Regions from separate parts of the Ruegeria sp. CH11 genome, predicted to be linked through region 3. Evidence: riboswitches for the same ligand, from Rfam matches in the RefSeq annotation. Region 3 holds a riboswitch; each other region holds the start of a gene.
What was found. Region 3 has a riboswitch for cobalamin ahead of ACR0LX_RS06995 (DUF4198 domain-containing protein). Riboswitches for the same ligand answer to the same signal wherever they lie in the genome.
Positions count from the first base shown of each region.

Region 1: another riboswitch for cobalamin. It lies ahead of ACR0LX_RS19020 (DUF1636 family protein); the one in region 3 lies ahead of ACR0LX_RS06995 (DUF4198 domain-containing protein).
Region 2: another riboswitch for cobalamin. It lies ahead of ACR0LX_RS20765 (hypothetical protein); the one in region 3 lies ahead of ACR0LX_RS06995 (DUF4198 domain-containing protein).

Region 1 covers NZ_JBQFQX010000016.1:63,171-69,594, forward strand. Annotated here, with positions in the region: gene cobN (cobaltochelatase subunit CobN) at 1-1,347, opposite strand, end outside; gene cobW (cobalamin biosynthesis protein CobW) at 1,351-2,406, opposite strand; gene ACR0LX_RS19020 (DUF1636 family protein) at 2,403-2,783, opposite strand; cobalamin riboswitch at 2,878-3,083, opposite strand; gene ACR0LX_RS19025 (NAD(P)-dependent oxidoreductase) at 3,191-4,186, shown strand; gene ACR0LX_RS19030 (glycosyltransferase family 2 protein) at 4,319-5,941, shown strand; gene dusA (tRNA dihydrouridine(20/20a) synthase DusA) at 6,334-6,424, shown strand, end outside.
Region 2 covers NZ_JBQFQX010000021.1:42,265-48,688, forward strand. Annotated here, with positions in the region: gene ACR0LX_RS20745 (bifunctional 2',3'-cyclic-nucleotide 2'-phosphodiesterase/3'-nucleotidase) at 1-1,395, shown strand, start outside; RNA gene ffs (signal recognition particle sRNA small type) at 1,435-1,533, shown strand; gene rsgA (ribosome small subunit-dependent GTPase A) at 1,692-2,720, shown strand; gene ACR0LX_RS20760 (alpha/beta hydrolase family protein) at 2,751-3,611, opposite strand; cobalamin riboswitch at 3,776-3,997, shown strand; gene ACR0LX_RS20765 (hypothetical protein) at 4,089-4,496, shown strand; gene ACR0LX_RS20770 (protein-tyrosine phosphatase family protein) at 4,499-5,002, opposite strand; gene ACR0LX_RS20775 (DNA polymerase III subunit gamma/tau) at 5,172-6,424, shown strand, end outside.
Region 3 covers NZ_JBQFQX010000003.1:223,026-229,449, reverse strand. Annotated here, with positions in the region: gene ACR0LX_RS07005 (cobalt ABC transporter permease) at 1-419, opposite strand, end outside; gene cbiM (cobalt transporter CbiM) at 416-1,027, opposite strand; gene ACR0LX_RS06995 (DUF4198 domain-containing protein) at 1,034-1,819, opposite strand; cobalamin riboswitch at 1,951-2,154, opposite strand; gene ACR0LX_RS06990 (nuclear transport factor 2 family protein) at 2,293-3,051, shown strand; tRNA gene ACR0LX_RS06985 (tRNA-Ser) at 3,158-3,247, opposite strand; gene ACR0LX_RS06980 (FecR family protein) at 3,879-4,718, shown strand; gene ACR0LX_RS06975 (CHASE2 domain-containing protein) at 4,764-6,424, shown strand, end outside.

The DNA.
Region 1 (6,424 bases), on a different contig from region 3:
GGGTAGGTTGGCCGATGCTTCAAGATAGTCGTGTAGAGACCATGAAATCCGCGCGTCCAAAAGCGTTTCAGCAATCGGTTCGGCAGGCGCGGTATCATAGCCTTCGCATTGCAGATCGGCCAGCATTGCCTCGGCCGACGCCAACGCATCCAGACCCACCGCGTGGGCCATCTGCCAATCCTTGCCGGGGTAGGTGGACAGCACCAGAGCGGGCACCTGATCCGCCTTGGGCTTGTCTTGCAAGTTCAGCCAACCGATCACGCGATCAATGATCGCCTCGATCCGCTCGGGTTCGGCGCGGTGGGCAAAGCGGGAATATTCCAGATGCGGATCGCGTTTGCCCGGTTCTTTGAACGATGCAATGCCTGCCGAAATGCGACCGTCGACCTCTGGCAGCACCACATGCATGGCGAGGTCGGCAGGCGACAGGCCACGTTCCGCCTCGGCCCATGCCTTGCGGCGCGACGTGGCCAGCGCGACCTGAAACACTGGCACAATGGCAGCGTCCAGAGGCGAGGTGCCCGACGCGCCCTTTCCCGAGAACGAGGTCGCATTGATGATTGCCGACGGGTTCATCGCAACCACCTGTTCACGCAGCCAGTCTGCGGCTGCTGGCGCTTTGAGGGATGGTGCGAACAAGCCAATCGCTTCGAGCCCGCGCGCGCGTAAGCTGCGGATCAGGGCCGCGACCGGGGCGGTATCGGCGGAGGTCAAATAGGCCCGATAGAAGGTCACAAGGATGCGCCTTGCGTCGCCCGAGAACGCCTTGTCCGCCGGGATGACACCGCGATCCGGGCACCATGCGCCGCAGTCGGGTATGGTTTTCGCACCCATCACCGGCCCGGCGTACAACCCCGCAGCCAAGGCCATCTGCGCCAGGGCGGCCTGTGCCGCGACTTCTCCTCCGGTGTCGCACAGATGCGCCAGACGTCGCAGGGTAGAGACGGGCAGCGTGGAATAGTCGTCCAGCCGTGTATCCTCACGCCCATCGGCGGGCAGAACGGCCAGAGCAATGCCTTTTGCCTGCGCCAAGGCCAGAACCTGCTGCAAGCCATAGGCCCAATAGGGCACGCCCCCGATCAGACGGATCAGGATGCCCTGGGCACCTTCCAAGGTCTGTTCGACATAGGTATCGACAGATAGCGGGTGTTTCAGTGCCGTCAGGTTGGCCAGCCGCAGCGTCGGCATCCGTCCCTCGGGACCACCTCCGCGATGCCAGCCCGCCGCGAAAGCACCAAGGTCGCTGTCGGAAAAAGACAGCACCACCAAATCCGCCGGGCTCTGGCCCAGATCGGTCGGGGTCTCGGTTTCGTCGAGCCCGTGGCTTTCGCGGAAGACGACGTGCATGACTTACTCGGCGGCCTCTGGAACACCCACGAGGATATCGCGGATTTCGGCTTCCTTGATGTCGTCATGCTCGGCAATGACAACCAGACGCGAGCGGCGGTCTTCGCCCGGCTCCCACAGGCGGTCATATTGGTGACGAACGCGGGCACCAACGGCCTGCACCAGCAGGCGCATCGGTTTGCCCTGAACGGCGGCATAGCCTTTGACGCGCAATATGTTCAGTTCCTTGGCCAGACGTTCGATATTGGCAACCAGAGCTGCCGGATCAGACTGTTCGGGCAGTTCGACAATGATGCTTTCGAAATCGTCATGCTCGTGATCGTGGTGACCGTCGTGATGGCTGGGTCGTGCCGCCATATCATCCTCTGCGGCCGCTTCCAGACCCAAAACAACGCGGACATCCACAGCACCTTCAGCCACTTCGACCACGGGCAACGGACGGGGCGCTTCGGCTGCGATGATCGCTTTGGCTTTGGCAACGCCTTCAGGGCCGGCCAGATCGGGCTTTGTCAGCAGGATAATGTCGGCGCAGGAAATCTGATCCTCGAACACCTCGGACAGAGGCGTTTCATGGTCGATCGAGTCGTCAGCCAGACGCTGAGCGTCCACCGCCGCCACATTCGGCGCAAAGCGTCCGGCGGCGACCGCCTCGGCGTCAGCCAAAGCGATCACGCCATCAACGGTGATTTTCGAGCGGATATCCGGCCAATCGAAGGCTTTCAGCAGCGGCTTGGGCAGGGCCAGCCCCGAAGTTTCGATCAGGATGTGATCGGGGCGCGGCTCGAGCGCCATCAGCGCCTCGATCGTGGGGATGAAATCATCGGCAACGGTGCAGCAGATGCAGCCATTGGCCAGTTCCATGATGTTTTCCGCCGGGCAATCCGGGATGGCGCAGGATTTCAGGATGTCGCCATCCACGCCCACATCGCCAAATTCGTTGACGACCACAGCCAGACGCTTGCCCTGCGGATTCTGCATCAGATGCTTGACCAGCGTGGTTTTTCCCGCGCCAAGAAAGCCGGTGATCACAGTCACGGGGAGTTTTTCGAGATTGCTCATTTCAGGGCTCCATTAGGGGGAATGCGGGCCGCACAGTTTTTGCGGAAATGTTCGGGGCGTTCGCGCCATTTGACCAGACCGTCTTCGGTCGCGAGGTATTTGGTCGCGCCGTCAACGATCACATCAACATGATCGGTTTCGTTCAGATGTTCATAGACGAAGGTCCAGCGATCCGGGCCACCACGCAGCACGATCGAACACCCTTCGTTACAATTCGACAGGCATTCGACAGCTTTCAGGGTGATGCCCTCGGGCAGGCCAGCCTGTTCTAGCGCTTGATGCAGCAATGTGCCGGGGCGCTGTGCGTCATCTTCAACGGGCAGCCCGCGACGGCAGGTGGTGCAAACCAACAGTTCGACCGGAGCGGTCTCGGTCATGTCTCTCATCCCCCCAAATCCTCTTCGTGGGGGACGGGGTTTCATGCGGGCCACGTATTGCGACATGGACCCGACACCGGAACACCCCGTCCGGTTTCAACTTCGGGTGTTGGCAGGTCTCCCGGCTTGCGGATGTCAGAGGGTCACTCTGGCAGGTGTCCCGCCTTCCCGGCCATAAGGCCAGTGGCATTGGGCACCTTCTCCGGTCACGGTCGCGGGGGCGGCTGCGTTTGACGGAAAAACCGCTGACGCATTCCCTTTTCATCTGCTGCTGCAGACACCAACGGATCGGACATGCGGCACCAGCGGGCGCGTTGTCAAGCGTGTCGCGCTCACGGATTGCACAGGGTGATGAAAAACGACCTGCCAGCGTCGTTCGGCGGCATGATTTGCGTTGGTACATCGTGCTGCCATGGACGAGAAATTCGAATGCGGAGTATCGGACTATGAAAGTAGGGTTCATTGGCCTTGGAAATGTTGGCGGAAAGCTTTCGGGCTCGCTGCTGCGCAACGGGATCGATCTGACGGTTCATGATCTGAACGTGGATCTGGTCGCCGAGTTTGTGGCCAAAGGGGCCAAAGCGGCCGAAAGCCCAGCGCAACTGATGCGTGACTGCGACGCGGTCATTACCTGTCTGCCTTCGCCCGCTGCCTCGGATGCGGTGATGCAGGAGATGCTGCCCGAGGTCGGACCGGGCAAAATCTGGATGGAGATGTCCACCACAGATGAGGCCGAGGTCAAGCGTCTGGGCGCAATGGTGATCGAACAGGGCGGTGCTGCGGTGGATTGCCCGGTTTCGGGGGGCTGTCATCGGGCCGCGACGGGCAATATCTCGATCTTTGCAGGCTGTGATCGCGAGACATTCGAACGCATCCTGCCGTTTCTGACCACGATGGGGCGGCGCATCCTGCATACGGGCGAGCTGGGCTCGGCCTCGGTCCTGAAAGTGATGACAAATTATCTTGCTACCGCCAATCTGATCACCTGCGCCGAAGCTTTGGTCACCGCCAAGGCCGCCGGAATGGACCTGAACACGACCTACGAAGCGATCAAGATCTCGTCGGGCACCTCGTTCGTGCACGAAACCGAAAGCCAGGTCATACTCAATGGCTCGCGCGATATCTCATTCACGATGGATCTTGTGAAAAAGGATATCGGCCTGTTTCAAGAGGTTGCCGACCGGGCCGGAGTTCCCCTTGAAATCAACCCCTTGATGATCAAGATCTTCGAAGACGGCATCGCCCGGTTTGGTGACCGCGAGCTTTCGCCGAATATCATCAAGCGACTGGAAGAGGCGACTGGCCTGGACATTCGCGCACCCGGATTTCCGGCCGAGATGGCCGATGATGAACCCGAAGAGCCAGGCTATGAGGTCGTTCCGGCGAACCGGCAGGCTGTCTGAGGGCGGCGCGCTTTCGTTGTTCGTGGTCCAACCCAGGCGCCTTTGGGCTGCCTTCCGGGTTGGACAAAAACTTAAGGCTATTTTAAACACATAACCAATAGTCCGTAAGTGGCACAGGCAAGCGAGCGTAATATGACGGATGAGACCTTTCTCATCGTGACAACGATGAAGAACGAAGGACCTTTCATGATCGATTGGGTGGCCTATAACCGCTCGATCGGATTCGATGACATTCTGATCTATACCAATGATTGCTCGGACGGAACCGCAGCCATCGCCGACCGCCTGCAAGAATTGGGCTGGGCCCATCACGAACGCAACCCTGTCAGCCCCAAGGAAAAGCCACAGACGGTTGCGTTTTCCAAAGCCCGACGCCACCCTAGCTATCTGGCCTCGGACTGGATACTCAGCCTGGATGTCGACGAATACATCAACATTCGCGTCCCCGGCGGAGATATCCGCAGTTTCGTTCGCGCCAGTGGTGATGCCGATGCGATCTCGATGTGTTGGCGCATGTTCGGGCAGGGGGGGCAGCGAGAGTTCGTGGACCGCCCCGTGCCCGAGACCTTTTTTCACGCAGCGCCAGAGCACAAATATCCGCATCAGAAGGCGAAGGGTTTCAAGACGCTGTTCCGCAACAATGGCAAGTTCAACCGGTTCCGCGCCCACAGGCCACGGATCGACGAGCAGCACGCGCCCAACCCCGAGGCACCTTATGAAAACGTACTGTGGCGCGATGCGGGCGGGAACGAGTATCCCGCCGATCAGGTCAAATGGCGCGCTTGGCGCGGGTTCAGCCACGAATATGCGCGTATCCATCACTACGCCGTTCGCAGCACCGACAGCTTTCTGGTAAAACGTGATCGTGGCCGCACCAACCACATCAGCCAGGATCAGGGGCTGGATTATTGGAACATGATGAACCACAACAATGTCGAGGATCGCTCGATCCTGGGGCATATGCCTGGCATGCACGAGATGCGTGCAAAGATGATGGCCGATGAAAAGCTTGTCGAACTTCACGAACGCGCCTGCAACTGGCACAGAACCAAGGCCGGAAAGCTCAGGCGGCGCGCGGATTGGACCGATTTTGTTACGGCGCTGCAAACCCCGCTGGACGAGCCGGAAAAGGCCGCTGAACCGGTCGCGGACCCTGTCACCGCACCCGTGCGACGCGGCAAGCGCGCCATGCAACGCGAGCGCAAGGACGGCTTGCGCCGCGAGTTGCTGGAACTGATGCCAAAGGGCAAGCTGAGCATCGAGATCGGCGTCTGGAAGGGCGAATTTTCCGAGATCCTGCTGGAAGGGTTGCAACCGTCCAAGCTGGTTCTCATCGACCCCTGGGGCGTTCAGGAAGACTCGGGCGATGGCGTCTCGCTTGCCGGAGCGCGCAGCAAGAAAGACATGGATCGCATCTACGAATCCGTTAAGGAAAAGTACCGCGATGAGATTGCCTTGGGTAAGGTTTCAGTAATCCGCGATTTTTCGGTCCCGGCGATGGACCAGTTCAAGAATGGAAGTATCGGTTTTGCCTATGTGGACGGCGACCATTCCTACGAGGGCGTCAAGGCCGATCTGAAGGCGATCCTGCCCAAGATGATGGTCGGCGGCGTCATCATGCTGGACGATTATCACCGTAAGGGATGGTGGAAAGACGGTGTCATGCGCGCTTTCCACGAGTTTTTGGGTGAGAATTCGGCAGATGTACGCCTCAAGGCGATTAAAGGCGCGCAGGTCGCGGTGCAAAAGATCTAGGTCTCTTCCGGCTTTGAAATGATCCAGAACGAGCGGCAATGCACAGAGGTCAAGCCAGGACGCTCATTGGATTTTTTCGATATCGTCCAATATGGGCGTTGGTTTACGCTTACACATTTGGCGTTATGAACATGGAAACCTGCGACACCTTGATTGCGGCTTGCTTCAGGAATGAGCGGTCGGGCTTGACTGCCGATTACTGTGGTTCAGCCAGATACCGAGGGCGGGTCGCACACATGGATGATTAGGCCCGCAGACCGGGCGGTGTTCTGTCGGTTCAGTTGTGCTACACGGTAGCAACTCAGAATCGAAAACCGCCAAATGTCCTGGCAATACGATCGGATACCCCGGAACGTCATGCTAAGCGGAAATTTGGGGGCGAGGTTAATATATTGAAAAATAACGTGAAAAATTCTTCACGCCTTTCGGTGGCGCCGATGATGGACTGGACCGACCGCCATTGTCGCTTCTTTCATCGCCTGC
Region 2 (6,424 bases), on a different contig from region 3:
CCTCTGAACATCGGCATCCTGTCCGTCCTGCCACCCCAGACCACGCAATGGGAGGCGCACAAACTGAACGGGCAGGTCACGGCCACGGATATTCTGACCTCGGCGCGGGACACCGCCACCGAACTGCGACAACGCGGCGCTGATCTCGTGATCGCTTTGGCACATTCGGGGCTTGGTCCGGCAGAAGCGAAACCCGGTCTGGAAAACGCCGCCATCCCCCTAGCCTCTATGGACGAAATAGATGCGATTATTGCCGGGCACACGCATCTGACATTGCCGGGCTCCGCTCATTATGGGCGGCACCATGTCGACGCGCGAAACGGTCTGGTGCACGGCAAACCCGTGGTCATGCCAGGGTTTGCCGGATCACATCTGGGTGTGATTGATCTGACGCTGACCCGAAAGAACATCTGGCGCATTGTCGACCGCAAGGCAGAGCTGCGCCCGATTCACTCCCCCGCTGACGGGTCCGTGTCAGGCGTGAAAGAAGACCCCGAGATCATGGCTCTGCTGGCCAAAGCGCACGCAGAGACCCGCCAACGCGTGGCCCGCCCGGTGGGCCGGGTGGATCGGTCGCTGCACAGTTATTTTTCCTTTTGTGCGCTAGATCGGGGTTTGCATCTTTTGGCGGCGGCGCAGGCGGCCGCGCTGCGCCCTTACCTGCGGGACAGTCAGCTCGCGGACTTGCCAGTGCTATCCGCCGTCGCCCCCGCAAAGTTCGGTGGCCGGGCCGGGCCAGCTCACTACACCGACGTTCCTGCCGGCGAAATCTCGATCCGCCATGTGGCTGACCTTCAGGTCTTTCCGAATGAACTGCGTGGCCTCTGTGTCAGTGGCGCGCAGGTTCTCGACTGGCTTGAAATGTCTGCGGGCGTCTTCAACCAGCTCTTCCCCGACGCGCCACAAGAGTTGCACGATCCAGACCGCGCGGGTCACAATCTGGATTTACTCTATGGGATTGCCTGCGAGATCGATCTGTCACACCCCGCCCGGTTCGATGCCGAAGGCCAATTGAACGACCCGGCGCATCGCCGTATCCGCATGGCATCGATAAATGGCTTGCCCATCGACCCGAGTCAGAAGTTTGTCGTGGCAACAAACAACTACCGCGCCAATGGCGGCGGCAACTTTCCGATTGCTGGTCGGGCACAAGTTATCCCGATCCCTTCGCTGCCCGTTCAGAACGCACTGATCGACTACATAAAGAACTCGGCGCGGCCTGACCCGCTCGAATCCGCACCACGGCCATATACCTTTTCGCCATTGGGTGGCGCGAAGGCGATTCTGAAGACCGGCCCAAACGCGCGCGCATACATCGCCGAGCTGGCGGAATTCGCCACAAGCGATCTGGGCCTGGATACGGATGGATTTTTGCGCATTCAACTGACGCTGTGACGGGTTGCCATTTTACCGCCAGGCACCTATATCGGCAGTCGAGAGGTTGGCGCGGGCGAGCGCCTCGCCAACCTGGTCAGGTCCGGAAGGAAGCAGCCACAACGAGCCCCGCTTGGGTCGATGTCCAACCTCTCACTTGAACCTTTCAGCCACAGGAGGGCTTTTATGATTGTAGCAAAGACCCTTCGGGCCGCTCGGTTCTGACCTTTCGATCACCGATCGTGGCCTGAACACGTTTCCGACGGATGCGCATACGCCATTCGTCAGGATTGCTGTACCTGAGAACAGGCAGATCAATGGATTTTTCACTTTCGGATCTTGGATGGTCCTCTCACTTTGCCGCGCAACACGCGGTCGATCCCACTTGCGCACCCTATCGCATCACCGGCGTTCACCGGGACCGTCTGATAGGCGTGTCGCCGGAGGGCGAAGCGCCTCTGCTGACACTCAATCGGTCAACAGGTGACTTTGCCGTCGGTGACTGGGTTCTGGTCGACGAGCAGCAACGCGTTCAGCATCTGCTGGACCGCCGCAGTAGTCTGCAGCGCCGCGCCGCCGGAACCGGGGCCGAGGCGCAGCTGATCGCTGCCAATGTCGACGTGCTGTATATTGTCAGCTCTTGCAACGCCGATTTCAACCTGCCCAGACTAGAGCGCTATCTGGCACTGGCCCACCAGGCCGGATGTTACCCGGTGATCGTTCTGACCAAGGCAGACACCTGCGACGAGCCCGCAGACTATGCCCGGCGCGCCGAAACTCTGGGGCCGTTCCTGACGGTTCTGACAGTCGACGCGCGGGACCCCATGGACATCGCGCAAGTGCTGTCCTGGTGTCCTGCCGGGCAGACTGGGGCGCTGGTCGGGTCATCCGGCGTCGGCAAAACGACATTGGCAAACGGCATGACCGGACACAGCGACGCCACCGCTGCCATCCGCGAGGATGACGCACGCGGGCGTCACACCACTACTGCGCGGGCTCTGCGAAGGCTGCGCAACGGCGGCTGGCTGATCGACACCCCAGGTATGCGCGCGCTGCGTTTGCTGGACGCGCAAGACGGCGTTGACGAGGTGTTTTCGGATATCACGGAACTGGCGCAGAATTGCCGGTTCTCGGACTGCCAGCACGTCTCGGAACCCGGTTGCGCTGTGCAGGAGGCGATCGCGGCAGGCGCGCTCGACGAAGACCGGTTGGACCGGTGGCGCAAACTGCGGCGCGAGGATCAGCGCAACTCAGAAACCCTTGCCCAGTCCCGCGCCCGCGACAAGGCGTTTGGCAAGATGGTGCGGTCGGTCATGCAGGACAAGAAGTCCCGCAAGGGTGTCTGACACCCGGGGGCGCCGCCAAGGCGCCCCTGCTTATCTGGCAATCAAACGTGGCCAGAGCGCTGCGTTCTTGCCCGCAAAGACCCCGATATGGCCGATCTCGGACAGGCCGAAATCCTTTGCCGACAACAGATGCCGACGCGCCTCGGGACCGTAGAGGTCCGCAAGCCGCCAGACCGCCTGAGGCGGCACCATCTGGTCATCGTCGAAAGTGAACAGGTCAACCTGCCGACCCGCCTCGGGCCAGTTGGCAGCGGGCAGCCTATGCCCGATATCCGGAACATAGTTCTTTGGCGCAGTACACCAGCGCCGCCACTGCCAATAGACCGGGGCCGGTAAGTCCGTTCCGAACCCGGTCAGCTTGCCCGGCAAATAGCCCAGCGCGCGAGTCGCCAATGGCGCATGGCCGTGCCAGAACAACCACGCCAGCGAGCGATAAGGCCAAGGGTGATCCGACAGCGTCACCAGCCCGGAACAGACACAAATCATGCGATCGATCCGGTCCGCGTCCGGTTGAACCGGCCCCAGCATGGCCCCTACCGAATGCCCGATTGTCCAGTGTTGCGCGTCGGGAAAGCGCCGCCGCATCTCGGCCCGCGCGGAAGGCATGTCAACCAGGGCCCAGTCGGCCATTGTCGTCTTCGAACCCGCCAGCGCTCCCTGCGACGAGAGCCCGAAATCGCGATAGTCGTAGGTCAGGCACGCCATGCCCTGTTCTGCCGCCAGCCAGCGCGCGAAATGGCGGTAATAGTCTCTGGGTACGCCCGTGGCGCTGTTCAGGACAACGACCGTTTCGGGTTCTGACACAGGGCTGTACAACCGCGCCGACAGTTTCGCAGGGCCGGATGCGAATTCGAAATCTTCCGTCAGAACTGCAGTCCGGGTGTCCAGCATCGCCGCCTCCGAAGCTCCTTGCCTTGCTTCTGAACTAAGTAGTTCACTTTGCAGTCCACATGGTCTGATACGCCGAGTCAACACTTTGCCAAGTTGACCAAACGTCCGCCTGCGCAATTTTCCTCGGGCATCTTTCAATCCGCTTGACTCGCACCGGGCTGGCCCGCTAGCGATTGGGCGATGGTTTCCGCGCCCTCAACCGAGGCCGGGATGAAAAGGGAACACGGTGCGGCCCACTCCGGATTGTCCGGAACACGCCAAATCCGCGACTGCCCCCGCAACTGTAAGCGGAAAGCAATGCCGAGATACCACTGGCCGCAAGGCTGGGAAGGGCGGCAAAGCGACGACCCGCAAGTCAGGAGACCTGCCATCAAAACTGAAACCGAAACTCGGGCGGGGTGTCCGGGCAGGGTCAGACCGCCGGTTGCGGTTTCTCCTGATCGATACCCCTCAGCCCACATGTGCGGAGGGCACATCATGATCTGGAAGACCGAAACGCACCAATTTACGGCAACCGTCTGTCAACGCACCGGCAAGACCTGCCCGGCGCTTGCACGTGTGGCACGTGCGCTGGTGCAGTCGATCTCGACCGCGGGGCAGACAACTGCGCGAGATCTGGAAATAGACGGCAGCATCGAACTGGGCCATTGCCCCGACGGGTGCACAGCACGGTTTCGTGCGCAAGCAGACGAAGTCCGCATCTTTTGCGGCACCACCGAGGCAGCCGATATAGACTGTTTGGATGACTATGCTGACCTGATGTTTGGTACCGAATTCACGACATTGCCGTCGGGCGCGATTCCAAATCCGCCTTGTGCGATGCTACAGGCGCTGGCAACCGCACCAAAGGCTCAGGCGGCGACAGAATCGCAGGTCAGAATCTGAGGTCATGAGGCAGCAAGCGCAACAGCTGGCGCGATGGCCCAATGCAACTGGTCATCCGTCTCGACCGCGCAGGGCCGCAGGGCCCGCAGACGCGTCAGGGCGGTATCCGGGTTCTCACCGCATTCCACCATCAGGCGCAGCACGATCATGCCTGACCGCCCGCAGCCACCGCGGCAATGAACGAGTACACGACCCCCGCCTGCCAATGCCTGACGGGCCGAGGCGCTGACCCGTTTCCAGCGTTCGCGGATTTCCGCCGATGGCGCGCCAAAATCCTCGATCGGCAGATGCGCCCAGCGGCTGGCGCGGCTTTGCACGTCGCGTCCAAAGTCGCGCGCGCCATCCTTGATCATCTCGACCTCGGTGGTCATGGAAATCACCAGACCCGGCTGCCATCCGGCGACCATCTCCAGATCGCCGAGATAGTCCCCTCCCCGCCCTGGCATTGAACTTAGCGCAAGCGAGCCGCCGCCCACCTGCAATGCATGGATCACCATCTGAGACATCTTTGCGTTCCCCCCGAAACGTAGATCAGAAAGTCTTACCCCTGGCCTATGAATCGGAGATTTTACCTGCGACGGTCGCGTTTCCAAAACAAAAATCCTGGCGACCCGCTGTGGACGCGGGCGGCGGGGGCCTCTACGCTGCGGTTTGAACGAATCCGACCGAGCAGACATGACCGACACACCCAGCCCCGCCTATCAGGTTCTCGCCCGCAAATATCGCCCGGAAACCTTTGCCGATCTGGTGGGTCAAGACGCCATGGTGCGCACGCTGAAAAACGCGTTTGCGGCGGACAGGATCGCGCAGGCCTTCATCATGACCGGCATCCGGGGAACCGGTAAGACCACAACTGCCCGGATCATCGCCAAGGGCATGAACTGCATCGGACCGGACGGCAATGGCGGCCCAACGACCGAGCCCTGTGGCCAGTGCGAACATTGCACTGCGATCATGGAAGGTCGTCATGTCGACGTGATCGAAATGGACGCCGCCAGCCGCACTGGCGTGAACGACATTCGCGAAATCATCGACAGCGTCCGCTATCGCGCCGCCAGCGCGCGCTACAAGATCTACATCATCGATGAGGTTCACATGCTCTCGACCAGCGCCTTCAACGCGCTGCTCAAGACGCTGGAAGAACCCCCTGCGCATGTAAAGTTCATCTTTGCCACGACTGAAATTCGCAAGGTGCCGGTCACGGTCCTTTCGCGCTGCCAGCGGTTCGACCTGCGCCGGATCGAGCCCGAGGACATGATCGGCCTGCTCAGCAAGATCGCCTCGGCAGAAGGTGCCCAGATCGCCGAAGACGCGCTTGCGCTGATAACCCGCGCCGCCGAGGGCTCGGCCCGCGACGCGACCTCGCTGCTGGATCAGGCAATTTCTCACGGGGCTGGCGAAACCAGTGCCGATCAAGTGCGCGCCATGTTGGGGCTGGCCGACCGGGGCCGGGTGCTGGACCTGATGGACATGATCCTGCGCGGCGATGCGGCGGGCGCGCTGACAGAACTCAGCGCGCAATATGCCGAAGGGGCCGATCCGCTGGCGGTTCTGCGCGATCTGGCCGAGATCACCCATTGGGTCTCGGTCGTCAAGATCACCCCGGATGCCGCCGAAGACCCGACGGTGTCGCCTGACGAGCGTGCGCGTGGGCAACAGATGGCCGAGGCCCTGCCAATGCGGGTGCTGACCCGCATGTGGCAAATGCTACTCAAAGCTCTGGAAGAGGTTTCAGCCGCGCCCAACGCCATGATGGCCGCCGAGATGGCCGTGATCCGCCTGACCCATGTGGCGGACCTGCCCAGCCCCGAAGAACTGGTCAAAAGATTGCAGGATACCCCACCGCCGCCAAATGGTGGGCCGGGTCGCGGTCTACCGGCCGCCTCGCAGGGTAATATTGCGCCACAGGCAACCGCCCAACCGGCTCT
Region 3 (6,424 bases):
CGTTCTTCGTCGGTCAGCGATGCCACCGACCCATTGCCAGCTATCGCTTCGGCAGACACCGCTTTATTCTCGGAGAGGCTTTCCTTGCCGACTGCAACGCCCATGATCCCGGCCACGTCCTGCGCCGACATGACAACTTCGGCCACATGGCCTGCGCCAAGATCGGCATAGAACGTGTGCGCTATGGCGGTAGTCGGCGTGAACAGGAAAAACCCATCCGCATCGGTCACTGTGCGGCCCAGCTCCGACCCATCCGGACCAGTCACGATCACCTCGGTATCGGTTGCCATGTCACCGTTGGAAAAGCCAATCTCTCCTTCGATGGCGTCACCCGAGGCAAAAACCCCGGCGATCACCTTATGTGCGAAAGCGGGCAAAGGCGCACAACAAATGGCAAAGATCAGCGCAAACCGTATCATGCGATTGTCCTTGTGACGAATAGCTCGGGTTTGACCTTGCGCGCCAGCAGGACAGCAAATCCGGTCAGCACCGCCTCGATTACCATCACTGGGATATGGGCAAAGAACACGAGTTTCGCCGCAGGCAGGAATGCATCCCCCGACAACGCCAGCGATATGCCAACCATGATCGTCGTGGCGGCAATGGCAAACGCGCCGCCAACTCCACCCCAAATTGCACCGGCCACAGGCGTGCCGCGCCCGATCAGTGGCCGGAACAGCATTCCGGCCAATACCGCCGGCAAAGCGATGTTGAGCGTGTTGATGCCCAATACGGTCAACCCGCCAAAGCCAAAGAACACCGCCTGCAGCAACAGGCCCACGAACAGGGCCGGAAATGCGGCCCAGCCGAGCAAAAGCCCGGCCAGACCGTTGAGGATCAGATGCACTGACGACGGCCCGATCGGCACGTGAATCAGTGAAGCCACGAAAAAGCTGGCCGAAAGCACCCCGGCTGTGGGGATACGATCCAGATCAAGCGACCGCAGCCCGATGGCGATCCCACCTGCGGCGGCGACCGCACCGCCGATCACAACCGGGTTGGACAGGGCACCGTCGACGATGTGCATCCGGGGTTACTCCAGATCCCAGGCGCGGATCCAGATCACCGCATCCTGGCTCAGTTCTTTGCCCTCATGCTCGGTCGCGGGGCCCGAACCAAGTGCTGCAAATCCCCAGTATCCGGCTTTTGGAACCCCGAAGGAGAAATAGCCATTGGCGTCCGAAATCGCGACAACGGCGCCGCCGGGCATTGGCGATACGGTCGGATCCGAGGACGCGGCGCTGTCCATTTTCGGCTCTGCTGCCATGTACTCGATCTCGATCTCGGCCCCGGCGACCGGTTGACCGTCGGCCAGAACCTGACCGGTAAAGGTCGAGCCCGCGACGATGTTGTAGGGCTTGTTCAGCGGGATGATCTCGGTCGGCAGACCGGCGGGGTTCATCCAATCGGTCGGCAGCTGATTGCGGTTCAGGAACGCCTTGGTGATCTGCTGGATATAGATGTCCTCGGATTCCTCATAATAAGGCTGAGGCACCGTGACCATGACATAGTCGCCCGACCGCTTGACCGGCACCGACCCCTTGAAAGCCGCACCTTCGTTTTCAGGGCTGGTGAAGCGCACAGGCTCCAGCGTCTCTAGCAGATCCGTCTTTTCGCCATTGTGGATCACATAGAATTCCTGAGGCTTTTCCAGATCCATGACGCGGCCGTTTTCAAACGGGTGCCAGAAGATCAGCTTGACCGGCACATCGCCCGGCGCATCAATCATGGTGTCCGTGGTGTATTCCAGCAGAAAATGTGCTTGCGCGATCGCTGGAATAGTCAGCGCAACCGCAGCCGTGCAGAGCAGCTTTTTCATGGGGTCTTCTTCCTTGTCCCGACGTGCCAACCCCGGCACGCATTCTTGTTTGACACCGGGACGGTCCGAGCCTGCTCCCGTATTCGGGGCAACGGACCCGACGCACACCCCGGCGTCGGTGACACACCCCTTCCGAGGGTGCACATCCGGCAGGTCTCCTGACTTGCGGGTCAAAGCGTTGGGCTGGCCTTCCCGGGAAACCCCAGTGGCATGTCAGCCCTGCTCGCCGCTTACAGTTGCGGGGGCAGTTGCGGCATTGGGCGTTTGTCTGACAAAACCCGCACCGCATTCCCTTTTCTCCGGGCAAACCCGGAACCGGACACGCGACCGCAGATGCCAGACTCGGGTATCGTCCGTCAACCAAAATTCAGTCGGTTAGTGACAGCATGATACCCAGGTTATTTTCGAACACAGGCATAGTTTGGTGCTAATCTGACTCGCGTGCAAAGGCCTCCAGAACGGGATGAAATGACATGGCATCGAAAAAAGACCTGCTCAAAAAGCTGTTGAAAGGCATCGAGACCGGAGATCCCGAAGCCGCAACCGTTGTCAACGAAGCCAGATACATTCAGCACAATCCCCAGACACATGAAGGTAGCGAGGGCTTGGCCAATCTGTTCGCGCGGTTGGCCAAAACGAATCCCCGGGTCACTTTCATGAGGGTGTTCGAAGATGGTGACTTTGCTTTTGCGCATAACGAATACGACTTTTCCAGCCTGCGCGCCGCGTTCGAGGTGTTTCGGTTCGAGGATGGCAAGGCGGTCGAACATTGGGACAACATCCAACCCCTCAAAGGCCCGAACCCGTCAGGCCGTGGCATGCTGGACGGCAGCGCGGACACCACGGATTTAGACAAGACCGAGCAGAACCGGGATCTTGTGCGCCGGTTTGCCGAACAGGTGCTGGTTGGAGGTCAGACTGATCTGCTCGCGACATTCGTGCATGCAGACCTGATCCAGCACAGCCCCGAACTGGGCGACGGAGCGGACGCCTTTCGCGCCGCATTGGACGCGGTCCAGGACGGTACGCGGCTGATCCAGCACCACAAATTGCATCGTGTTTTGGCTGAGGGCAACTTTGTCCTTTGCATGTGCGAAGGCAGCAAGGCTGGGGTTCATACCAGTTTCTATCACCTGTTCCGCGTTCACGATGATCTGATCGCCGAGCATTGGGACACAGTCGAAACCATCGCTCCGCGCAGCGAATGGAAAAACGACAACGGAAAATTCTGAACGCGGACAACGGGATGTGCCTCACATCGCAAACGCCGTTTTAACAGAAACACTCCCGGTAGATTGGGCCGGGTTAAGTTCGGGAATATTGTGTGAAAGTGATGGGTGGCGGAGACGAAGGGATTCGAACCCTCGAGACCCTTCCGGGCCTACTCCCTTAGCAGGGGAGCGCCTTCGACCACTCGGCCACGTCTCCGCCGACGGGTATATCCTTGCAAGCAGCGGGAATACAAGGCGAAATTTCCATGTTGTGCTGTATCCTGGCAAATCTGCAGAACCTGTTGAAATTACGGTGAAACACCGGGAATTGCATTTGTGCGCGGCGGTGCATTCCGGGTGAACGCCGACCATCTCGAACAGAAAACCGCGCCGGCTGGTGGACTTGTGATGAGGGCTGGTGCTGAATCAGCGATGACGTGTGCGGATTGAGCCGCCGGCTTCAACCAATTGTTCATCAAAACACCGTTGATGCTGGCGAGCCTCGGAACGATTTCGACAGGTCAGCCGTGAATCCATGACCCCATTAGGCCTCGGGTACCGACCCGAATGGGCCCAATACTTGCCAAACATATCTGTTTCAGTGCATATTTGTTCAGATTTTATAACATAAATGACCAAACAAAGTAAGCATTCTGAGGTGCAAAATCGGGCGTGGGGCGTTTGTCGCCCCAACGGGAACCTTTGGGGGAAGGGACTTGGTTTTGGCCTGGGTAAAAGTTTTTGTATTCGCATTATTCATTGTGACGCTACCGGCGTCAGTATCAGCCGCAATCGGGAAGGTGCTAAGCGTCAAGCCTGGCGCCGAAGTGGTTCGTGCCGGAAAGACCATGACCCTGCGCAAGGGAATGGATGTGGCATCGGGCGACATGATTACCACGAACCGGTCGGGTGTGGTGCAGTTGATCTTTGTTGACCAGACCAAGATTGCCGTCGGTCCAAACGCCAAGATGGTGCTGGATGTGTCGATGCTGCGCGGAAATCGCAAGGCCAAAAGCTTTGCGGTGCAGGCTTTGGGTGGAAGCTTTCGATTTATTTCCGGCAACAGCAAAAAGCGGGCCTATTCCATCAAAACGCCAACAGCCACGATGGCGGTGCGGGGAACAACATTCGATATCTGGGTACCGTCCGGCAGCCAGAGTGCGATGCTGGTTCTCGAAGGCGAGGTGCAGATGTGCAGCCTGCGAGGCGGTTGCCGTCGTGGGGATTCGCAATGCAGCATGTTTGCCACCGGCCCGTCCGGGGGGGTCGGCCAGCCGGTCAGCGCTGCGCAATACGACAAGGCTGTGTCCAGCGGGTTTCCATTCCTGCAAGCACAGCAGCGGTTGCTGCCGCCGTTGCGGGTGAATATCGGCGGATGCTCGGGGACCGAGGCGCTGGCCCCACGGGTGCGAGCGGAAACACAAGAACCACGTCAGCGCGAAGAAGCAGAGCAACCCGAAGCGGCCCGATCATCCGCTGGCGCAAGATCGGCAAGCCGTTCGGCTCCGACACGATCCGACCCACCAGCCACGCGTGCCGAGGCGCGGGCTGGCTCGACGACGAGTGCCAGTTCCACGGCCGGTAGCGTCAGCGTGTCGGTGAACCTCTCAGATGATGGACCGGGTGGGTCAGGTACGTCCGCCAGTGCGACGGCCGGAGGAATTACAGCCGAGGCCGAAACGAGATAGCCGCGATGAAACCTGTCTCGTCCCCTTTGCCCACAGGAGTTTGGCGTGGCGGGTAACGCCAAAGGCTCGTTGGCGCGGCGGCTGGGTTTTCGCTTGGTCGGGCTGGGTTTGATCCTGTTTGGCTGCTTCATTCGCGTTTTGGACCCCTATCCGGTTCAGATGTCGCGCTTCATCTACTTCGATGTCTTGCAAAGGGTCTCGCCGCGCGCATATGACCCGGATCTGCCAGTGCGGGTTGTCGATATTGATGAACGATCTCTGGCGGCTTGGGGTCAATGGCCCTGGCCGCGGACGCAACTGGCGCAGATGGTCGAGCGTCTGGGCCACTATGGTGCAGCGTCCATTGCCTTTGACATGCTGTTTGCCGAACCCGACCGCTATAGCGTGTCGCGGCTGTTGCAGGACCCTGCGCTGGCGGATGTCCTGCGGGCGGACCGGGCTGCTCGGCTACTGGACAACGATGTGGTGTTCGGTGCGGAAGTTGCCAATTGGCCTGTTGTTATGGGAGTCGCAGCCCGATCCACCGACAGCGGCACCGTCGTCACGCCCAAGGCCGGGCTGGTTGAAATCGGTGAGCAACCTGCCGCCGGTCTTGTGAGTGTTCCGCACTGGACCCCTCTTGCACCGCCCTTGGGCGACGACGCGCTGGGGATCGGGGGCGTCAATGTCTCGCCCTTGGATGGGCTGGGGGTGGTGCGACGCGTGCCGGTGCTGTGGTCCGGTCCCGGCGGCGTCATGCCTGGCTTGGGTGTCGAAGCGCTGCGCGTTGCCATGGGCGAGTCTGTCTATTTTGCCGAAGGTTCGCAGGATGAGGTTGGCATCATGCTGGCGGTCGGCATCGGGGACTTCCTGTTGCCGACCACGGAAAACGGTGAGATCTGGGTGCGCTACAGGCGCGATCATCCGGGCCTTTATCTTTCGGCAGATGATATCATGCAGCGCGGTGACGACCCCGATCTGAGGGCCCAGATCGAGGGGCGGATCATTTTGGTCGGGACTTCGGCGGCGGGTCTGTTCGACATGCGCGAGACGACGTTGGGCGAATCCGTCCCTGGTGTGTCGATTCACGCGCAGATCATCGAGCAAATCATTCTGGGGGACACGCTCAGCCGGTCCGACGTCACCGCAGCGCTGGAGTTGCTGGCCTTTGTCATTCTGGGCATGGTGGTGACGTTCGTGATGTCCAGATACGGCGCGGTGGCATCCTTTGTCGCCGGTGGGGTGGCTGCTGCGGCTGTGATCGTGGTCAGTTGGCTGGCGTTTCAAAACCACTCGGTTCTGTTTGACGCGACTTTTCCGCTGGCGGGCGGGATGGCCAATTTCGGGCTGCTGGCGGGCTACCTCTTTATTTCGACCGAACGCGAAAAACGGGTCATTCGCCGCACCTTCTCGCACTATGTCGCGCCCGAGATACTGGACGAGATGGAGGCCAGTGGTCATCAGCTGAAACTTGGCGGCACCTCGCAGGAGATCACGGTGATGTTCTCGGATATCCGCGACTTCACACCTTTGTCCGAATCCGTTTCAGCCACCGAATTGGTCACCTTGCTGAACGCTCTGTTCTCGGAAATTGGGGATCAAATCCTGATCGAGCGCGGAACTATCGACAAATTCATCGGGGACGCGGTCATGGCATTCTGGAACGCGCCCGTGCCGGTCGCGGATCATCCGTTACGTGCGGCGCAGGCGGCGTTGCAAATGCGCCG